3 regions of the Solibacillus sp. FSL R7-0668 genome follow, and region 1 is predicted to be linked to each of the others. Evidence: riboswitches for the same ligand, from Rfam matches in the RefSeq annotation. Region 1 holds a riboswitch; each other region holds the start of a gene.
The links. Region 1 has a riboswitch for thiamine pyrophosphate ahead of thiM (hydroxyethylthiazole kinase). Riboswitches for the same ligand answer to the same signal wherever they lie in the genome.

Region 2: linked by a shared signal. The riboswitch ahead of MKX47_RS08890 (YkoF family thiamine/hydroxymethylpyrimidine-binding protein) and the one ahead of thiM (hydroxyethylthiazole kinase) in region 1 are both predicted to bind thiamine pyrophosphate.
Region 3: linked by a shared signal. The riboswitch ahead of tenA (thiaminase II) and the one ahead of thiM (hydroxyethylthiazole kinase) in region 1 are both predicted to bind thiamine pyrophosphate.

The regions. Positions count from the first base shown of each region.
Region 1 covers NZ_JBBOUU010000001.1:3,426,287-3,433,164, forward strand. Annotated here, with positions in the region: gene MKX47_RS17155 (DUF2975 domain-containing protein) at 1-290, opposite strand, end outside; gene MKX47_RS17160 (hypothetical protein) at 666-1,274, opposite strand; gene thiE (thiamine phosphate synthase) at 1,521-2,225, opposite strand; gene MKX47_RS17170 (MTH1187 family thiamine-binding protein) at 2,227-2,526, opposite strand; gene thiM (hydroxyethylthiazole kinase) at 2,530-3,366, opposite strand; TPP riboswitch at 3,512-3,611, opposite strand; gene MKX47_RS17180 (cation transporter) at 3,679-4,575, opposite strand; gene MKX47_RS17185 (magnesium transporter) at 4,725-5,207, opposite strand; partial or broken gene MKX47_RS17190 (transposase) at 5,252-5,473, shown strand; gene MKX47_RS17195 (type I restriction endonuclease subunit R) at 6,104-6,878, opposite strand, start outside.
Region 2 covers NZ_JBBOUU010000001.1:1,832,142-1,839,019, forward strand. Annotated here, with positions in the region: gene MKX47_RS08870 (TVP38/TMEM64 family protein) at 1-543, opposite strand, end outside; gene MKX47_RS08875 (energy-coupling factor transporter transmembrane component T) at 1,056-1,811, opposite strand; gene MKX47_RS08880 (ABC transporter ATP-binding protein) at 1,792-3,162, opposite strand; gene MKX47_RS08885 (ECF transporter S component) at 3,155-3,736, opposite strand; gene MKX47_RS08890 (YkoF family thiamine/hydroxymethylpyrimidine-binding protein) at 3,738-4,319, opposite strand; TPP riboswitch at 4,400-4,505, opposite strand; gene MKX47_RS08895 (DUF4272 domain-containing protein) at 4,930-6,105, shown strand; gene MKX47_RS08900 (methionine ABC transporter ATP-binding protein) at 6,670-6,878, shown strand, end outside.
Region 3 covers NZ_JBBOUU010000001.1:65,727-72,604, reverse strand. Annotated here, with positions in the region: gene MKX47_RS00330 (ABC transporter permease) at 1-93, opposite strand, end outside; gene MKX47_RS00325 (ABC transporter ATP-binding protein) at 176-913, opposite strand; gene tenA (thiaminase II) at 936-1,622, opposite strand; TPP riboswitch at 1,715-1,802, opposite strand; TPP riboswitch at 1,873-1,961, opposite strand; gene rsmI (16S rRNA (cytidine(1402)-2'-O)-methyltransferase) at 2,048-2,920, opposite strand; gene MKX47_RS00310 (GIY-YIG nuclease family protein) at 2,901-3,179, opposite strand; gene MKX47_RS00305 (tRNA1(Val) (adenine(37)-N6)-methyltransferase) at 3,163-3,912, opposite strand; gene yabA (DNA replication initiation control protein YabA) at 3,987-4,346, opposite strand; gene MKX47_RS00295 (PSP1 domain-containing protein) at 4,371-5,186, opposite strand; gene holB (DNA polymerase III subunit delta') at 5,179-6,183, opposite strand; gene MKX47_RS00285 (YaaR family protein) at 6,312-6,749, opposite strand; gene MKX47_RS00280 (cyclic-di-AMP receptor) at 6,845-6,878, opposite strand, start outside.

The DNA of each region.
Region 1 (6,878 bases):
GTGACAGCACAGTATTTGATTTTCTTTAACGCACTCACAGATAAACTTGAGAAAGCTTGGTTTTTGTCAATATAGCGTAAAAGCTTGAACGCCTGATACAAAGCAAAGTAAAAAGGAATTGCCGAAGCATCAAGTGCAAAATAAACGAAATAACTGATATAACTAAAGTTCGGGACTAACTCCGCTGCAAAATTGGCCATCTCAGGCACTAAAAAGATGCACAAAGCTAGAACGGGAATTGCTAGAAGTATGACAGCGATTTTTAAAAACATCGTTGTAATTCTATCCATAAAAAACACCTCACCTATTTATTGTGATTTTGATTTTAATATATAATTTATCGATTTACAATAAATATATATCAAATTAAATAAAATATTTATTGCATTGTTTAATTTTAGGCAAAGTAAAAAGCATTTCTTACATGAAGAAATGCGCTTAAAGTGGCAATCATTCTACTTGGTTACAAAATTACTGTCATACACATAAATAGGTCTCTATAGATTCATTCCCTTTACATCGATTTGACTGTACAAAAAAATGCCAAAACGTTGATTTAATAACATTTTGACACCTTAGTAATTTTATTTTATTAGAATACTACCCATTTTACTTTCGTTTGATGAATGGCTGTTAATTGTGTGAGTTCCAGTTTCCCATGAGCCTTATTGCAATTCAATTTTATATCGATAGTTTTCTGATATGGATAAACCATCTTTAAATGGTGCGGGAACGTTCAATAGTAGTGAAGTGAACGGCATAGAAGCATCCACGAGAAAATACAAGTAGCCTTTATCCATATCCTTTACTTTTCCGCCACTTATAGATACCTTATCACTATATGTGGTATCTGCCGCCACTTCTTTACCTTGTACATCGACTGTAGCATGATCAATATAGAATGTTATTTCGTCTTTTTCATATGCATCTTTTTCGGCATTTAATTCAACACCAACTTTAATGTACGTATTTTTTCCATCTGCATCTGCTAATTCTTCATATGTGCTACGATTACTCTCGTTAACAAGCACCTTACCATATTCAACTGAAGTAATCGTTAACCCAATACCATTCTCTTCATGTGTCTCTTCTATTTCATCATTTAAATAATAGGCTTCCAAGTTTCCAAGTTCCGTGTCGTATGTCTTCACAATTGTTAACTCTTCTGATTGCACTGTGACATTTGATGAATTATTTTCTACAACCTTTTTTTCATTACAACCCGTGACTAAAAGTGCAGCACCAAAGACAAGTGGAAAAATTATTTTTTTCAAACGTTCTCTCCTATAATATGACATTCAATTAAATTATAGGCATTACTATAATTTTATAAAATTAGACATTTTAATCATTTTTCTGAAAGAGGTTAGTTATTTGGTGATATAAAGGAGTAGGTCTTGTTCCATAGATATAAAAACAAAAAGCATTTCTCACGCAAAGAAATGCTTTAAAACAAATTGGATGCAATGATGCCGAGGCATGAATTGCGTCCAAATTTTTATTAAGTTAAACAGATTGTTTTATCTAGCTATATTACGATTCCAAGCATTCACCAAATTCGCTGCCTCTAGCTTTGGATTTTCGGCCTCCGTTACTGCGGAAACAACGAAAAATCCATCAACGCCTGTTTGTGTAAGAGCTGGGAGATCTGCTAACTTTACGCCACCGCCAACAACTACTGGAATCGAACTTGCTTCAGCGACTTTTGTAATTTCCTCAATATTTCTTGTGATGACCTTGCCATCTTTACCCATTCCGCAATCTGGCTTTGTTTGCGTTTCATGAAGTGGTCCCACACCAAAATAATCAATTTGAGAAACATCCTCTGTTTTTATATATTCTAACAATTCATCTGTGCGAGCAGATAAGCCGACAATGGCATCCTCCCCTAAATATTCGCGACAAACAGCTACCGGAATATCTGATTGCCCGACATGAATGCCGTCCACTTTAATCCCTTGCTTTCTTGCGGCTAAAACGACATCTAATCGGTCATTAACAACTAATGTAACGTGCTGAGATTTGCCAGCCTTTTCAATCACATCTGCTGCTTGACGTGTGAGCTCGATTAATTCTCGCGCAGCCGCAACCTTTGAGCGAATTTGAATGCATGTAAAGCCCGACTCAATTGCATCTTGAATGATTGCCGCAACCGAGCGACCTTTTGTATTTTCGGGTCCTATTACTAAATAGGCTGAGATATCTACTTTTTGAACAGTATTCATATTATCCTCCTAAAATATCGTTTACTTTATCGATTTTTGAATTGATTGTATTGACATGGCCTGGGCGAATATCTGCCTTTAAAACAACCTCTGTTCGAATGCCCTTTTCAGCGAGGACAAAGGTTGCTTGCTTAACCACGGCCATTACTTCATCCCATTCACCTTCTATTTCTGTAAACATCGCGGTCGTTCGATTTGGTAATCCTGATTCTCGAATAATTTTTACGACCTCGGCTACTTCCTGTGCAAGCTCATTGCCTACACCAAAAGGCGCAATCGCAACTGCTATTAATGTATTCATCGATTAAATCTCCTCAATTTCAAATGGATTGTTTGCGATTTCTTCAGGTGTTGCTTTATATAATTCATCTAAAAACTGTACTTGGAAGCTACCAGGGCCATCCACCTTCAGCTCCGCGCGTTTTGCGGCTACATTGTATACCGCAGTCGCCGTAAGTGCCGCAATAAATGGGGATGATGCTGTTGCGTACACCGCGACAACGCCACCTAGCGAGCAGCCTGCACCTGTAATTTTCTCCATAAAATGCGAACCTCCATAGGAAATTGCCATCAACTTACCATCTGTTATCAAATCCGTTTCACCAGACACTGCAACAGCGCCACCTGTCCACTTCGCAAGTGCAATCGCGGCTGTTTTCGCGGCATTGACCGAATCCGTAGAATCTACACCTCGCACATTGGATTCAGCTGTTCCCCCGTCTAGCTCCCATAAGCCTGCTAGTGCAATGATTTCAGAAGCATTTCCTCGGATAATGGTTGGTTTATAGTCCTTAAATTGTTGTAATAGCTGCGTCCGAAGAGAGCCAATCCCCACCGCAACAGGGTCTAACACCCATGGCTTACCCGTTTCGTGCAATACCTTTGCGGCACAGGGTAACGTTTCCTCATAAATCGGAAATAATGTGCCGACATTGATATAAGTTGCTCCACCTGCACCCGCTAAAAACTCGGCTTCATCTGGTAAGTACACCATCGCGGCAGATCCCCCAACAGCAAGCTGCGCATTTGCCACAAAATTAATGGTCACCGTATTCGTAATTGAACCTGCCATTGGATTTGTTCGTTTTACCGTTTCAACTGCCTGTATCATTTCACTTTGAATCGCTTGCTTACTCACCATTTTACCTTCACCCTTCTATTTGAATTCTTCCTTCAAATGAATAGATATTAAGACTGGGGTTTTATATTTGAGTTCATTAGAACAAAAAAAAGTGCTCTCCTATTCAATAAAAATAAATAGGAAAGCACAATTCAGCTATTGCTTAAAAATATAATGAATCGCTTCCCTACACCAGTGTTAACTGACAGGTTCAAAGAGTCAGGTTTTAACCTTCTCAACTCCAAAGAGTCCCCCCGCAATAATGCTATTCAATTTTATCCCATACTATCAACTGCTACTTTGGATGTCAATGGTGGATTCGTCACTTTTCGATTACTCTTTTTTCGCCAAAACTAATTCACATATACAATTATCAAACTGCTCTGCTAGTTCAGCATTGATTTGATTCGTTATATTTCCCAATGTTTCAACATGTAAATAGTCTTTTTTCACCGCAAAGTAAATCGATATCCACATTCTTCTTCCCGTACGAGTCACATCATAAAAGACGGCATGTAAATCGGTGTCTTGTAATACATTTTCACTAATCTCTTTTACTTTCTCCATCACTTCTTTTTCAGGCGAGAATAAAAATACGTCTTTAATTGCACGTACTAGCATTTTTAAAGCTTCCGGCAGCATAAATAAAATAATGAATACCGCAATAATTTGGTCAAAATAAGGTGAAATAAAGGCTAGCTTTGTCCCTTCTAAGAACGTAGAGGCAAAGAAGGCAACACCCATCCCAATACTGTATACGACATCAATTTTCCAACCATAAATCTCTAAATTAATAATTGGTGAAGACAATGAGCGATTAATGCGCATCATAAAATAAAGTACCGCTAAACTGGCAATTGCAATTATAAATTGGAAAATTGACACCAGCTTACCATCAACAATATTTCCTCCAGATAATGCAATTTCTACACTATTCGCAGACAGCCCCAATGTTACCGCGAGAAGCATAAAGCCCTTAATAATGACTAAAAACGATTCGATTTGCCCATAACCAAAAGGATGCTTTTCAGAAACAGGTCGATGAAACAAAGGGATTAAAAATAAAGTCAAACCAATCATTAATAATTCGGATGCATCATAGGCAGCATCCATCAGCACAGACTGTGATTTCGTATAAATCGCAATCATAAATTCAAAAATCACAAAAAACAAACCTGTACTCAGGGATATCCATAATATCTTTCTTTCTAATTTTTGTTGCTTTGACATTTTCCCAAATCCTATCTTCACTTTTCTATTTATTATACAGGACCTGGCTGTGTGCAGGGGAGAATTTGCATTTGGGGTAGATATGATTATAGTAAAAGGCTATGCGATTTTTGATACGTGTCCAAACGTTCATTTCGGTGCTTTATCTTTTATTTTTCTATTACTAAGCAATACTGTTGTTTATAGTTTTCATCGTTCCAATTGTACAGTTGTAACAGATAACCTAGCGTTAACTCGTTATAAGTGAGCCTACTATATGGGATATTTTGCGCATCATCACCAATCCATACTCGCCACAGCTCGATTATTTGATCTACTTTTATATTGCTCGTTAAGTAATCTAATAATTGCTTTGCTCTTGATTCTGAATAGCTAAAATCTACTTGATAGATGAATGGATAGTTTGTATATTCGCTTACATTATAGTAACAGTCCTTTGTAATCGTTAACTCATTTAGATCCTCTTCATTTTCAGCAATTAGTACTTGAGCATTCGGGTCCATCTTCTCCCAGGGCATCAACTCATGAGGTTTTATTTTTAATTCAATAGCTTCTTTCACTGTAATATGCTTTTCCTTGGACTCTATTTTAGGCATTTCAAAATTTGTTGCGATGAATGAACACGAGCTCATAATAACCTCCGAAATTTATGTTTGAGAATATCGATATAATACCATTCTTAAAACGTTATCAATTTCATCCTTGTGGTGTCGTTGCAAAAATCGCTAAGACCGTGATTGTACGAGAAGAAGCGATGATTCATACCATTTATTCACCCTTCTCGAATGGCATTATGGAAGGCACAAATAATAAAATTAAACTCATCAAAAGACGTGGATTTGGTTATCGAAATGATGCCCATCTGTTCCTTCGATTACGATTGGAAACAGGGCATTGATTTTGTCATCCCCGACTTATGGTGATGAGCCAAAAAAGGCTATTTTTGCAAGTTATAAACGACTGTTAGAAATCTTGAAATTACACACTACAGAATAAAATATCGTATTGAAATCTCAGAAGTACTCGGTGTTCATACAACCTCACATAATCAGAATGGCAGAATTCCTGAAGATATCATTTTTCTTTTAAAGGAACTACGAAATGCCGTTGCACATAATGGTGTCGTGTTTGATTGCCGCTTCAAAAAAACAACCCCCCCTGGTCGCTTAACTGCCTATATCGAAAGTGAGACTAAAATAGCTAACATTACATTTAACACCATCATAGATTACTTTATTTTAATGATAATAATCTTAAAAAAATTAGAAACGCCTAAACGAGAACTGCAAAAACTTCTTCGTGATTTAGAGAATCATTCTGAGCATTTAAGATCTCAAATCCCTGTATCAGTACATTCATCAATAATGGGTTCTGATTTTAGGAAAAAGCTAACAAAAACAAAAAGTTATATCTAACATTTCTACCTTGTAGTACTACATCGATGTATGCTAAAATATAATTAACTAATAGCGGTGCACTGCTTCGGCTTGCACTTAAGGGAACCAGATGCGTCTGGTTCTCTTTTATTTTATTGATTCACTTCCCCATAAACCTCATGCATCATATCTTCCATGATGTACGTTTTAAACTCATCATTCTCCAGTATTTTCATAAAGAAGTCTTGGTTGCTGCTCATACGGTCGATGACGAAATCCATGAATGTTTTTTCGAAAGCGAATTTAAAGTTTTCTTTTGTATTGTTTGCTGCTTTCTGGCGAAGGTCTTCGTCATTCAGCATATCCTCTTTCACTTGCTCACGTGATAAGAAATCAGTTTCTGTGAATTGTGTGCCAAAACGGTCATTCAACTTCTCTAAAATCGTTGATAAACGCACCTTTTCATCTTCCACCGCACCACCAGCACCGTGCTTTTGTGGGTCAAGCTCCACGCCACCTGTTTTCTCCAGCTCGATGCTACCTTCAAAAACTTTTTGATTGCGATAGTATTCAAGGGCGACATCATCTGCTAGATATACGTCCTTATCCTCTTTACCACGTGGTAGCTTGCGCAGTAAGTACGTTAAATAAATGTAGAGCTTGTGCAAGTCTAAATCAATGAACGTCACGACTTGTAGTACGAAGCCATATGTACGAGTGAATTTTGTCGCTGCCTGTTTAAAGGCAAGCTGTTCCTCCTCCGATAGCCTCTTGTAGCGCTCCACGCCTTTATCAAGAAGAGCATTTAATTCTGTCTGTGCTTTCGTTGATTTCTTTGCACCACCGGTTACTTCAAGCTCATTTACTCGTTGTACCTCATCTTCTGTGAACAATTGATACGGCTCAATTTCAGCTTGCATATCATAT
Region 2 (6,878 bases), 1.6 Mb from region 1:
TGTTTGTTTTAACTTTTTCCCGAGTAAAAACAAAGCGAGTAAATAAAGGGCGATAATCAATACCGTATCCCATTTACCGGCTGCTATTTGATGACCGACAAGTGAAAAGGCTAAAATGGTTGGTAGCTTTCCGAGCAAGGTTGCGCCAATAAAGGCAATGAAACCAACATTCGAAATACCTGCAATTAAATTAATTCCCGCTGAAGGCAAAATCGGAATAATTCGGCCAAGTAACACCGCTAAAAAGCCATTTGTCTCAATTAACTTCATGTATTTGGTTAAATATTGTTGCTTTGTTACATACTTCAATGCCATGCGCCTTAGCCATCGTTTACTTAGTAAAAATAGCAAGAGCGATCCAATTGTTGTCCCAACCATATTAATAAGCAAACCTGGTAGAAAATCATGTTGACTAGCAACAAATGCAGCCAATACAGGAATCGGTGCAAATGGAATCATCGAAACCAACACCATAATTAAAAATTGATAGAGCCATGCAAAGGGGCTACCATTTTGTACAAAGTCTAGAAATAGATTTTCCATTATGTTTTTCCTTTTTATTATTTTGAAAAAGTGCTGTAGCTTCGATTTTGGTTTGATTGTATCCTATATTTATGTTTCAAACAACAATGTGTCTATTTGAGTTGGCGTTATGAAATAAATTTATTGAACAATAACGTCAAGGGATAATACCTAGAAACCATCAATTGTAATTTTTAGTTTAATGAATAAAACACAAGAAGCCGTCCATACTAGTAAAGATTTCACTTCGAATCTTAATGACTAGGAGGGTTAACCCGATGAGCGCGATTGATCGTTAACTCAAAAGGACCATCAAAGCTGAATGCGATTCATGCAAAGTTTTCTTATGAAAATTCATGCAGAAACGAGGCAGTGTGTCATGGAGAATTACAAGTAAGTGCGAATCAAGCCCGGAATTAAGTTTCCGGGTTTTTTGATGTTGTTTAAAGTAAAAAGGAGACGCTGATAGAGCATCTCCTTATCTCATGAAACAGTTAATGGAAGAAACTTTTTTTACTTCATTTATTTCTACTTCAACTAAGCCATATTTGATTGGTGCAACTCAAAAGAAGCACGAATAGGAATAATGCGACACAAACGCCATCTATTTTACTTACTGTTATCACTTGAAAATAGCTACTTCTTCGCTCTCCAGTAAAACCTCTTGCTTCCATTGCGAATGCAGCGCGCTCTGCTTTACGAACAGCACCTGCTAACATTGGGATTAAAACTTTGTGAACACCAAGAAGTCGTTTCAATCTATTTTTTTCTGGAGTCGCTCCTCTTAATCGATGTGCTTGCTGAATTTGAATAAATTCATCCTTTAACACAGGTAAAAACTGATAGCCAACCAGAACCCCATAGGCAATTTTAGGGGACAATTTTAATTGTTGCATTAAGCTCATAATAAAAGTTGTTGGATTTGTCGTAAAAGCGAACAAAAGAGAAAGACTTGAAAATGCTAATACCCGAAAGCTTAATGAAAGAGCATGATACAACTGTGATTCTGAAACGTTAAGCATCCAAAAAGACCAAACAACAGGTCCAGGTTGATCTTCCGCGAAAACTAGCGTTGTCCAAAAATATCCGAAAGCCGTTATGAAAAATGGAATCATAAACAATAACCATTTTTTCCAATCAATCTGACTAAGCAATAATTGCAATGCTAGTATGCTTAACCAGAATATGAGCGGAGTCCAAGGATCAAAAAAGAAAGCCATTGTGAACATACAACCTGTAAAAAGTAAAAACTTAAGTGAAGGATTCATACTATTTAATGCATGCTTCACGTGCCTTCAATCCCTTCGGTGGTAGTAAGTGATGAGCTAAAAGTAGGTTTTCATTTCCCCAAACATCCCTAGCCGGAAACTTCCCAGTTAGACGCCCATTTTTGAGTAATAATATTGAATCTGCCATGCAATAAGCAAAATCCATATCATGTGTGACGATTAAAAACGTTGTACCAGAGCGGGACCTTTCATCGATTAATTGAAATAATTCACACAGTGAAGCTGCATCTTGACCAGAAGTAGGCTCGTCCATCACAATTACATCGCGTCCATCGGAGAGCATTGCTGCAATTGCTACTCTTCGCTTTTGCCCATGACTAACAGCAAATGGGTGAGCCCTAGCAAGAGGGGTTAAATTTAGTCGATTTAACATATTAGTGACATCCTTTTTGCCACCAAATGCTACTTCATCTTGCACATTATTTGTCAAAAATAAAAACTCCGGTGACTGGGGGACATACCCTAAACGTTTTGGCTGAATCGATCCGCTTGAGGGGATTAATTGGCATAAAGCTTTTAATAATGTAGACTTCCCACTACCATTGGGTCCAGCTAAAACAGTTATTTCCCCACGATTTAAGACAAAAGAAAGTTCTTGAAGATACGGCTTAGAACGGATGTTACTTGCTTGGAAAGATACATCTGCCTGCATGGAACTATTCCGTTTTTGCAATGGGGGAGCTTCCTCGCTTTTATTTAACGGGATGTTGCGTTCAAAAAAGTTCCCCCATAACTCTAACCGATGTTCAATTGCTACAATCGTAATATTTCGTTTTTCTTGTAGTTGATCCAACCATTCTACGTATTTTTGTGCAGTGTAAGGATCTAAGTGGGCAAGAGGTTCGTCTAACAATAAAACCTCGGGCTCCATAATGAGTGCACATGCGGTGGCAATTCGCTGCTTTTGTCCACCCGACAGCTTTTGAATAATTGCATGACGAAATTCGCTTAAGTCTGTCAAATCCAATATTTCACGTATGCGAGCATCCATTTCTTTTCTTGGTACATGTAAGTTTTCCAGAGTAAATGCAAGCTCTTCCTCTACCGTTTGCATGCAAAATTGTGCATCAGGATCTTGAAAAACAGTAGCAATCTGGTGATTAATTTCCCCGGGGATATAAGAAAGGCTGTCTTTGCCGAACAGCTCTATGAAACCATTTAAAATGCCATCACAATTGTCTGGATAGAGCCTATTGCATAAATAGAGGAATGTTGATTTTCCACAGCCGCTTGGACCTGTAATGACAACACGCTCCCCACGTCGAATAGATAACGAAAGATTCTCGAGTATTGGCTGTTCTTCGTCTGGATAAAAGAATGTTACATTGTGAAAGCAAATCACATTATGCATGTGATTCCCCCTTTTTCGAACTTGAAATGGCATAACCTCGGAGTGAACCGGTAGCGAGTAAGCCATCTGATAACACTTTTCCACCGACACCCGCAATGAGAGCGCCACTTGCTATGCGAAGCCCTAACATTAGCGCTACATAACCTGTGCTATACACGACAAATCCACCTAAAAAGTATCCATATACAAAGCTGAAAACGGCTGAGCCAATTCCAGCCAACATTAATACCCATAAATCAAAGCGTTTGTAACGTGTTGCGGCAAAAACAGCTTCTGCCCCTAAGCCTTGAATAACACCTGAAAGAATTAAACGTGGACCAACTGCATTGCCCAATAAAACCTCGATTGTTGCAGCGATTGTTTCAGAAACGACTGCTGCACCAGGTTTTCGAATAATATACATGCATATAATTGAGACGATAAACCAAATACCAAAAATCCATTCATACGCAATCGGACCGATAAACCCTGCCCAAATATTCCCTGCATGTAAAAACAGTAAATATACAATACCAAACACAACCGAAAATAATGACATCAGTACAATTTCTTTAAGTTTCCATGATTTCAGCATCTTAAAGACCTCCGTGAGAAGGACTATTAATGCTCATTGAAACTGTCATGACAAGATGTTGATGTTCATCTGATCGAGCATGTGTAAACGATTGCTCGTAAAAATCAAACACCTCATGTATGTCTCCGTGAATCCCGCTTGCATAATGCATCGACTCATTGTAAACACCATGTGCTTTTGCTCGATCTATTTCTCTATAAATCACATTCATATAATCAGGATTATTCAACGGATAAAGCGCAAATTGAGATGAAATGTATTGCTTCGTCGTATCGGTATTGGCTACTTCATCGCCTTTATCCAAAAAGACATCCCCTGCAGTATCACCTGGACAACCAGCAGAAAAGGTTCCAGATAATGCTATATGTTCACCCGTTTTAGCTACGTGTAATGTGAGTGCTTTTGCCACATTAAACACATGCACTTGTTTCCCACGAATCACAGTAGATACGTCATCCGTGTGCATCCATACATTTGAAGTATCCGTTTCTTGAAGCGCTTTTGTAATTACCGAAATAAAATCATTGGTCATTGGATAAAGTGAAAAACGAAATCCGACAATAGAGCTTGAACTGCATTGCATAGTAAAAAACCTCCCGAAAAATTGTCATAAAAAAAGACCACATCCGTGAAGATGCAGCCACTTATCCAATTTTAAGCAAACGGAAAGTCACCACACTTCCTCACGCAGGTATTATCCTGATCGAGTTATAAGGGATCGGAGCCATTGCTCGCATCTCAGCCAAAGTGGGCACCCCTAGTGCAGAAAAACGGTATGTAGTTTTTTTATGTGCCATCAGTATAACTTACCAATATTAAGAATGTAAATAAATTTCTAAAATTTCATACTTTTGTCTAAGGGATCATAAAAGATTTTTTGGCCTAACTATGCTTGATTAGATGAGTTGCGGCTTCTATCACACGAATGCCTTTCGCCCTGTTGTACGTGCTGTGTATGGACTGCAACTAACTCCACTTTTAAGGTTTTCATTTTTCCAATAAAGTAAATGAGTACAGGGAAGGCTAATTGTAGCATTGTATTAATATGCGATTCTTTAGTTTTCGAAGTCTAAATACAACTTCTTCAACTTTTTACACATCTATTGTATATTCATGGTATAATACCCTTTATTTTGGATTTTTTTAAAGCTTGATTTTACAATATAAATGCAATACCAAAAGGAGAGTTGAGTTTGAATTATTTCACAATATACGCTTCTAAGAATAATATTGACGATATTGGAAATGAGATTTTAGCTGTTTTCGCAAAAGGCTTTCGAATTAAGAGTACTGAAAAGGAATACAAAATTCAGTCCAAAGGGTTTTTTAACAAAGATAAGATGACGATACGGGTTAGTTCAGAAGATACAGACCCAGATTATTTCGAGAAAAATATACCCGGGATGATGGGTTTTTATGATGAAATCCCATTTGAAGATGAGCACCTTAAAGGACGAGTTTTAACGCAAATATCTGTGTTAAATACGATGATTGCAATTGAAGTGGAGAAAGATATGAATGAAGCTCAACTGCAGTTATTTACGAATCTACTCTCAAAAATAGGTGGGATTGGCTTTTTACCAAACGGTATGTTGTTAGATCAACAAGGTCTTGTTATTGTTTATCCTGATGGGAAGTCAGGACCTGCTAATTTCAGACCTCATAGTTGTACGAGAAAGATAATGGGATCTGAAGTTACCTCAGAAGAAGGGGAGCAAAGAAAAAACAAATCAATTAATTATTTAAGAGAACATGAAATCCCTTTTATTCCATCACTACCACAGCTCCTACCACTAGCACAATATCAGTTTAAGACTCAGGAACATATCGCTAAAAGAGCTGTAGCGTTGTTAATTGTTATTCAATATGCTTGTGATGTCAATCAAGGAGGAGATATACATAAATCGAAAGACTTCTTTATGACGATGTTGCAAAAATATGGAGTGGAAGATTATCTTACGGACAATGAACGAAACTTTTTACAAGTAGAAGAACCGAGTGAGCAAGAAGCAAGTAATATTTCTTGGCAATATGAAGCCTACTGGGTACTTATTTGGGCGTTAGGGCTTGTTGATACACTCGATTTTCCAGATGATATTTGCAACTGCCAATATGCAATCCAGGTTGTTTCAAGCTGTGAATCATTCGAGCAATTTTATAGCACAACTACAATGCTTAACAAGGAAAAGATATTAGATGAAGCAGACAAAATTTATCGATTGCACTGGGCTTGTGTAAATAGTCGAATACAAGGACAAGAAGCTCCAGCAAATATGAATGAAAGCATTGTCATAGAAAGACGTAGAGGATTGTTTTGGATAATAGGGCATCGAGATGAAGAATGGGATTATATTTCAATGGATACTTGATTAAAGATATTAAAGAGGTCACTAAGATTACTGGTTGCTTTCTTGCTTAATTTTAAAGATATAAGATTTAGGAACGATTCAAATAAAGATGGTTTTGAGCGGGCTTTAATGCAATTTCAATTGATTTGAGTATTAACGTGATTGGTAGAAGGGTTTTTTTTACTTATTCAATCTAGATTTAGGGGGGATATTTCGAAAAAACAGACTAAATCTTACTTTACCAGAATTAATGAGTTTTAATTACCGTCGGAAATAATTGTTAATTTGAGTGTTTTTTGCCCCGACTGAATAAAATTAAACATGTCTTCTAGAGGATGAATGCCGATGTCAGTGATTATAAGAAACAATCGCTATTACACTGGATCAAGTTAAGTGCTAGAAACATTAATTTTGCTAGAATGCGTTGGCTAAATATATTTTTGCTAACGCGTTTTTTATTTACTAAATTAGCACAAATTTATTATTTTTTTGAATAGAATGCTCAAAACTTCTTTCACCTAACTGCTAAATGAAGTATACTAAAAAACATTGTGACAGCTTTTTGAACGACTAGGAGGCGCATCAATGATTAAACTTTGCAATGTTAGTAAGCAATATGACCATTTCAAAGCTATACATAACATTTCCCTTACAGTAAATAGTGGTGAAATATTTGGCTTAATAGGTCCTAGTGGTGCGGGCAAGTCTACACTTTTACGAGTGATGAATTTACTTGAAGTACCGACAAGTGGTGATGTCGTAGTTGCCAATCAAAATTTAACGACAAGTTCGCA
Region 3 (6,878 bases), 3.4 Mb from region 1:
GGCCTTTAAGTGCACGAAAAATAAGACGTGCCAATTGTCGATGATTGTCTGCAAAACCCCTGTTGGAGCTGGGATAATAAAGCTCGGAACCATCCCTTGCCTCACGAGAACTTCAAAGATAACAAGCATACTCATCAAAAACAGGAGGAATAAAGCGTACTGTTGAAACCATCTGCTAATCCATTTCACTAGAAATCTTCCTTTCTAGCATTCTTCTTAGAGCAATCCCCGTTTCCGAATAACTCATTTCATTCATGCGAGGTCTTGGCAAATTAACAGTGATTTCCTCTATGCTTTTATCTTGATGCAATATGATAATGCGATCGCTTAATAAAATCGCTTCCTCTAAATCATGGGTAATAAAGAGCACCGTTTTCTTTAGTTGCTGCCACATCGACAAGAGCCAAGTTTGCATTTCCTTTTTCGTAAAGGTATCCAACGCGCCAAAGGGTTCATCCAGTAATAGCACCTCTTTGCCTGTTAAAAGCGCTCTTAAAAATGCTGCACGCTGTCTCATGCCACCTGATAATTCCTTTGGATAGGCATGTACATAATCCTTTAAGCCCACCCGCTCCAGCCAGACAATCGCTTGTTCTTTTGTGAGCATAGCATTGTTTTGAATTTCTGCTGCAATCATGACATTTTCCAAAATGGTGCGCCATGGTAAGAGCAAATCCTTTTGTGGCATAAACCCAACATCACCCGGGGCTATTTGGCGATTATCCATCAGAATTTGCCCCTCATCTGGTGTCAGTAGTCCCGTCATCAATTTAAAAATAGTGCTTTTCCCTGTCCCACTTCTACCAATGATTGATACGAATTCTCCCTGCTTGATATCCAAATTCAGATTCGTGAAGACAGGCGGGGCGTCCTGCTCAAAAGCATAGGTTACGTGCTGTATGCTAATTACCATTTTTATCACCTACTCAACCAAACTAAATCGGCCAATCCTGTTTGTGATAGTTCATATCCCAAAATAAATACTCGTACTTCGATGTCATTTGGAAATGCTTTTCTAATTGGGCAAGCTCTCGTTCAGGCTTGCCATCCGCTAGTTCGTCCATGACATCAATTAACCATTTTGCACCATTGCCAAATTCCTCTGAATCATAGGTTTTAATCCATTTCGCATAAGGGTTATTCGCTAAATCATGACCGTACTGCGCTCTTAACAGCTTGCCAATTTCCCAATAATCCCATGCACAAGGTAAAAGACATGCTACTACTTCTGCTAAACTACCGCTCTGTGCAGCATTTAACATATAATTTGTATAGGCTAGGTTGGCAGGTGTTGGCTCAGTCGCCTCTAAATCTTGCGCCGTAATCCCAAATTCAGCTGCAAATTGGCGATGCAAATCCATTTCAAAATGGAGGGTGTCATTTAAGATGGCTGCAAATTTCGCCATCATGTCAAGATCTGTCGATTTCACAGAGGCAATAGCGAATAGCTTGGCATACTCCATTAAATACACATAATCTTGCTTCATGTATTGGATAAATTGCTCCTTATCAAGTGTCCCCTTTCCAAGCTCCTGTACAAATGGGTGTTGATGATTCGCCTCCCAAATAGGCTGTACATTTCTAAAAAGTCGATCTGTAAATTTTTCTGTTTTTACTTGCATGATGTGTTCCTCCTTATTCTTAACCAATAATTATCAAAATAAAAACCACTTCCTCAAATCGGAAATGGTTTCGTTGCATATGTGATCTATCCATACACGCGAAACTACTTCCCTACGCTAGTCCTAACTAGATCCGGTTCAAAGGGTGCTTCTCAGCCAATGGCGCCCCCAGTAGTTTAACAATCTATTCAATTTCTTAGACAAATAAAAAACCCACTCATTTTCGTGAGTGGGGAATGTATACGTATCCTATCAACATGCCTCACTTCCCTACGCTAGTCCTAACTAGATCCGGTTCAAAGGGTGCTTCTCAGCCAAATGGCGCCCCTAGTGTTATCAGTGCTATTTAATTTATCTCTATCATATCATGGTGTTTATTTTATGCAAGTTGTTTTGAAAAAATAGTACTTTTTTCCATGATGTTATTACTCGCGATGGTAGTCGTTATAGACATCTCTTTTCGAAAGCCCGCGCAATTTCGCGACTTCTTTAATTGCCTCTTTAGAAGATACTTGAGTTTCTTCTATTATATAGTTTACATGTTGCTCTAATGTCAGGTCTGTCCAATAATTGTCTTCTTCTTCAATTTCACCCGAGGTATTCCCTTCAACAACGACACAAAACTCACCGCGAATTTCATTGGTGCTTGCCCATTCAATGGCTTCTTCGATCGAACCACGTAAAAATTCTTCAAATTTCTTCGTTAATTCCCGCGCTAATGTTATTTGACGATTGCCAAGAACAAGATGCAAATCCTTTAATGTCTCTTTTAAACGATGCGGTGCTTCATAAAATAAAAGTGTTTCTTCTCGCTTGCTTAATTTTTCAAGCTGTTCACGACGGTCCTTTTTATTACGATTTAAAAAACCAAAGAAATAAAAGGGCTGCGGTGTAATCCCTGATGCAATCAGTGCGGTTAATGCAGCATTCGCTCCTGGGATGGGGACAACAGCAAAATCTTCTGCAATTGCCTTTGCTGCAATATCTGCTCCTGGATCTGATATACAAGGCAATCCTGCATCACTAACAAGCGCGACCGATTTCCCTTCACGCAAAAGTGCTAATAATTTTTCGCCACCTACTTCTAAGTTATGCTCATGATAACTTATTAGCGGCGTTTGAATATCAAAATAGTTACAAAGTTTTCTCGTATTACGTGTATCCTCTGCTGCAATGATATCCACTTCTTTTAAAATACGTAGTGCACGCATTGTCATATCTTCTAAATTGCCAATCGGCGTTGCCACTAAATATAAGCAACTACCCTGTTCATGCTGGCTACTTTTCTGCGATTTCATCATGCACCCTCCTCATATATTCGAGCTTTTTTGCCCGTGTTAATTGTTTAAAGGCATATTCTGCTGACATTGCTTGCTGTTTCGTATCAAATGTTTCATAGTACACACATTTTACCGGGCCACGTGCACGTGTATATTTCGCACCCTTGCCTGCATTATGCGCGGTTATTCGCTTTTCTAAATTATTCGTATACCCCGCATACAGCGAGGCATCCCTACATTCCAGCACATAAAAATAATGCTCAGTTTTCGTCGCCATATAATAACGCCCTCACTTCTGGCGTGTATTCATTATTGTCTTCATATACATAAAGCGGAGGTAACACTTTCAAATCGGGCTTACCATCTTTCATTGCCTCAATCAACAGTGTATTCGCTTCCTTACCACGCTTCGGATAGACAAATTGAATACGTTTTGGTTCTAATCGATTGGCACGCATGGCCATTATGATATCTATTAAACGTCCTGGTCGATGTACAAATGCCACCTTCCCGCCTTGCTTTAATAAGCGACTGGAGGCTTCTACTGCCTGCTCTAATGTTAAATGAATTTCGTGTCGCGCAATCGCATAATGCTCACTCGTATTTTTTTCACTTAGTTCATGTGCTAAAAAGTACGGTGGGTTACAAGTCACCACGTCATATTTTTCAATGCCTAATGTTTTCGGAGCGTCGTTCACATCACCGAGCTGCATCTCAATTTGGTGTTCTAGTTGATTGTAGGCAATACTGCGCGTCGCCATATCATGTAGCCGCGGCTGCAATTCAACCCCGGTAATTTTTGCCTTCGTTCTGGCACTTAAAAATAATGGAATTACCCCATTGCCGGAACAGAGATCAACAATATGCCCTTTATTTTTTGGAATTTGCACGAAACGCGCCAATAATACCGCATCTAATGAAAAAGAAAAAACAGATGGACTTTGAATAATCCGCAAGTTTTCTGCAAGTAAATAGTCTAAGCGCTCATCCTCTTTTAACCATTTTTCCACTATTATATCCTCCATAAATACATCTTCCATTAACAAGGAGGTGTCCCAGAAATATTTCTCGGACACCCCCTTCGTTAACCATTTTGTTTATTTAAAAATGATAGACAGAACAAACAATCTTCACCTTTACGTGAGCCCCCGAAATGCACATGACAGACGTGGAAGCCTTCGTTATAAAGCCTTGCTAAATTGTCGTAGCCCTCTCCAATATCCACGGACTCTTTTTTCAGTTCCGTTTTTTGTGGATTTGCACTTACCTCTTTGGCTAATAGCTCCTCTAAACGCGTACGTAGGTGAAGGTTTTCCGTTTGAAGCGTCTGATGCTCCTCCATCATATGCGCAACAAATTGCTTTAACGCATTAAATTGCTGCTGCATTGATTCAAGCTGTTGTTCGAACTCCATAACAGTATCTAAAAAATTACGGTCCTTCACGCAAGCCACCCCATTAATTTCTATCTATATAAGATTTTTCTCACCTTGCAATAACTCTTCAAGTGTATATTCAACCATACGCTCATGCTTCGTTAAATATACTTGAATTAATCGTTCTAATACATTTAAACCAACAACTTTTCCTTCACCTTCTGGAGTCATTGTTATTTCACCGATATCTGGCATACCTTCTTTGGCGATTTCGTAATCGTCATTTTCATACTTTAAGCAGCACATTAAGCGACCGCAAAGCCCGGAAATTTTCGTTGGGTTTAGTGATAAATTTTGGTCCTTAGCCATTTTAATCGACACCGGATCGAAATCCCCTAAAAATGTCGAACAGCATAGCATTCTTCCACAAGGTCCAATACCACCAAGTAATTTGGCCTCATCACGTACACCAATTTGACGCAGTTCGATACGTGTGCGGAAAACACTTGCTAAATCTTTGACAAGCTCGCGAAAATCGACACGTCCCTCTGCTGTAAAATAGAAAATAATTTTATTACGATCAAATGTATATTCTACGTCAACAAGCTTCATTTCAAGCGAGTGTTCAATAATTTTCGTACTCGCTAAGTCAAACGCGCGCTTGGACTCAATTGCGTTTTCTTCTACTTGAAAACGATCGCGCTCATCGGCAGGGCGAACAACTTGCTTTAATGGTAAAACAACGTCATTTTCTCCGACTTGACGCATTGGCACAACTACCTTGCCATATTCAATACCGCGTGCAGTTTCTACGATGACATATTCTCCAACCTCTAAAATATAAGCTGCTGGATCAAAATAATATATTTTACCCGCTTTTTTAAAGCGAACTCCGACTACATTATACAAATGTGTACCCCTCCTGAAGATTCAGCATTAGCTGTTCCATCAACAACGTACGATTCATATTACGATTTAAATTCGCACGCGCTTGTAATACAGACTGCAATTGGCGTGATAATTTATCATACGTTAATGTCAATGTGATGTCATTAAAGCGTTGATACATATCAGGATATGTGCACGTCGAGTTTTGATTTGCTTTAATCGCTACCATATCACGATACGCAAACAATAACAAATCGAGTGCCTGTTCCATTGCCTCTTTCTCTTTGAAAAGAGGCAACCATTCGTCATGTACGAATAGTAAAGCTTCATGAACATTTTGATGAACGATCTCTACTAATTTTAACACTGTTTTTCGTGCAAGTAAAAACTGCTCATCTTTAGAGAGCTCAAATGCTGTATCTAGATCATTTGTTACCATGCTTAATGTCGCTGCCATCGAAGCGGTTACGCCTTGACTTTCTAGGCTTTCAACCAATGTTTCTCGCGGTGCCCTCGCAAATTTTATATGCTGACAACGCGAGCGAATTGTTGGGATTATCGCTTGAATTTGCTCGGTTAATAGAATCGCCACAACTTGTCCATCTGGCTCCTCTAAAAACTTTAATAGCATATTCGCTGAGGCAACATTTAATTTATCGGCATGATGTAGCACATAAATTTTCTTACCTTCTTCAACACCTGTCATTTTCATTTCAGCAAGGAGATCCCGCACTTGATCAATTTTAATAAACTGCCCGTCCGGCTCGACTTGCTTAATATTTGGGTGATTACCCGAATCAATTCTTCGGCAATTTCGACATGTTTCACATGGAACATTATTTGACAAATTTCCACAAAGGAGAAGTTTCATAAAAAACGAGACAACATCGCGTTTGCCCGTACCTTTTTCGCCTTCAAAAATATAAGCATGCGCTAATCGATTTTTTTCGACAATCGTTTGTAGCTGCTTCATAACTACAGGCTGAAGCTTCGTTAGCTGTTCTATTGTTCGTGTCATTTCCTTCACCTTTTTCGTTTGTTGCTAAAATTTATCCCTATAAGGTCGTATGTACCGTACCATTCAAATCTATAGGTTCTGCTAGAAAAAAGCCCGTGTCTAGTGCACAACAAAGACACGGGCGCATTTTACATATACAGATTAATTAAAAGTCCTTTAATCTCGCCAATTTTGGCTAATAATTCAATCGACTCTTTTTCTTCATTTAAAATATCCTCAGCTAGCTCGACTAAATGCTCATCGACTGTTTCGACAATTTTTAGGCGACGTCCTTCACCGAAACGATTCCATGTATGGGATTGCTTCATTTCTAGACCATAATCAACCGCCTCTTGTAAAAAGCGCTTCACGAGCATTTTAAAGCGCGCTAATTCGCGTAAATTACGAGAGCGAGCGACACGATCACCAGCTGCTGAAATATCACCTAATAGTCTCGTTAATTGCTCCGTTTGCATTTTCGAACCTTGTTTTACGACCATTTCACCGAAGCGATTATTCGTTTGATTATTTTGACGTATATTTTGATTCGGGTTTAAATTCATCCGGAGATCTTGATTTATTTTCATTTACCTAACGCCTCCAAAAATCAAATAGGCCTCGGCATCGTTGTGTCTCATTTCATTTGACATTTGCCAGAGACTTAATTTCTTTTAATAAGAAATTAAAAATGATGGAACTGCTCGATTGGTAAAACA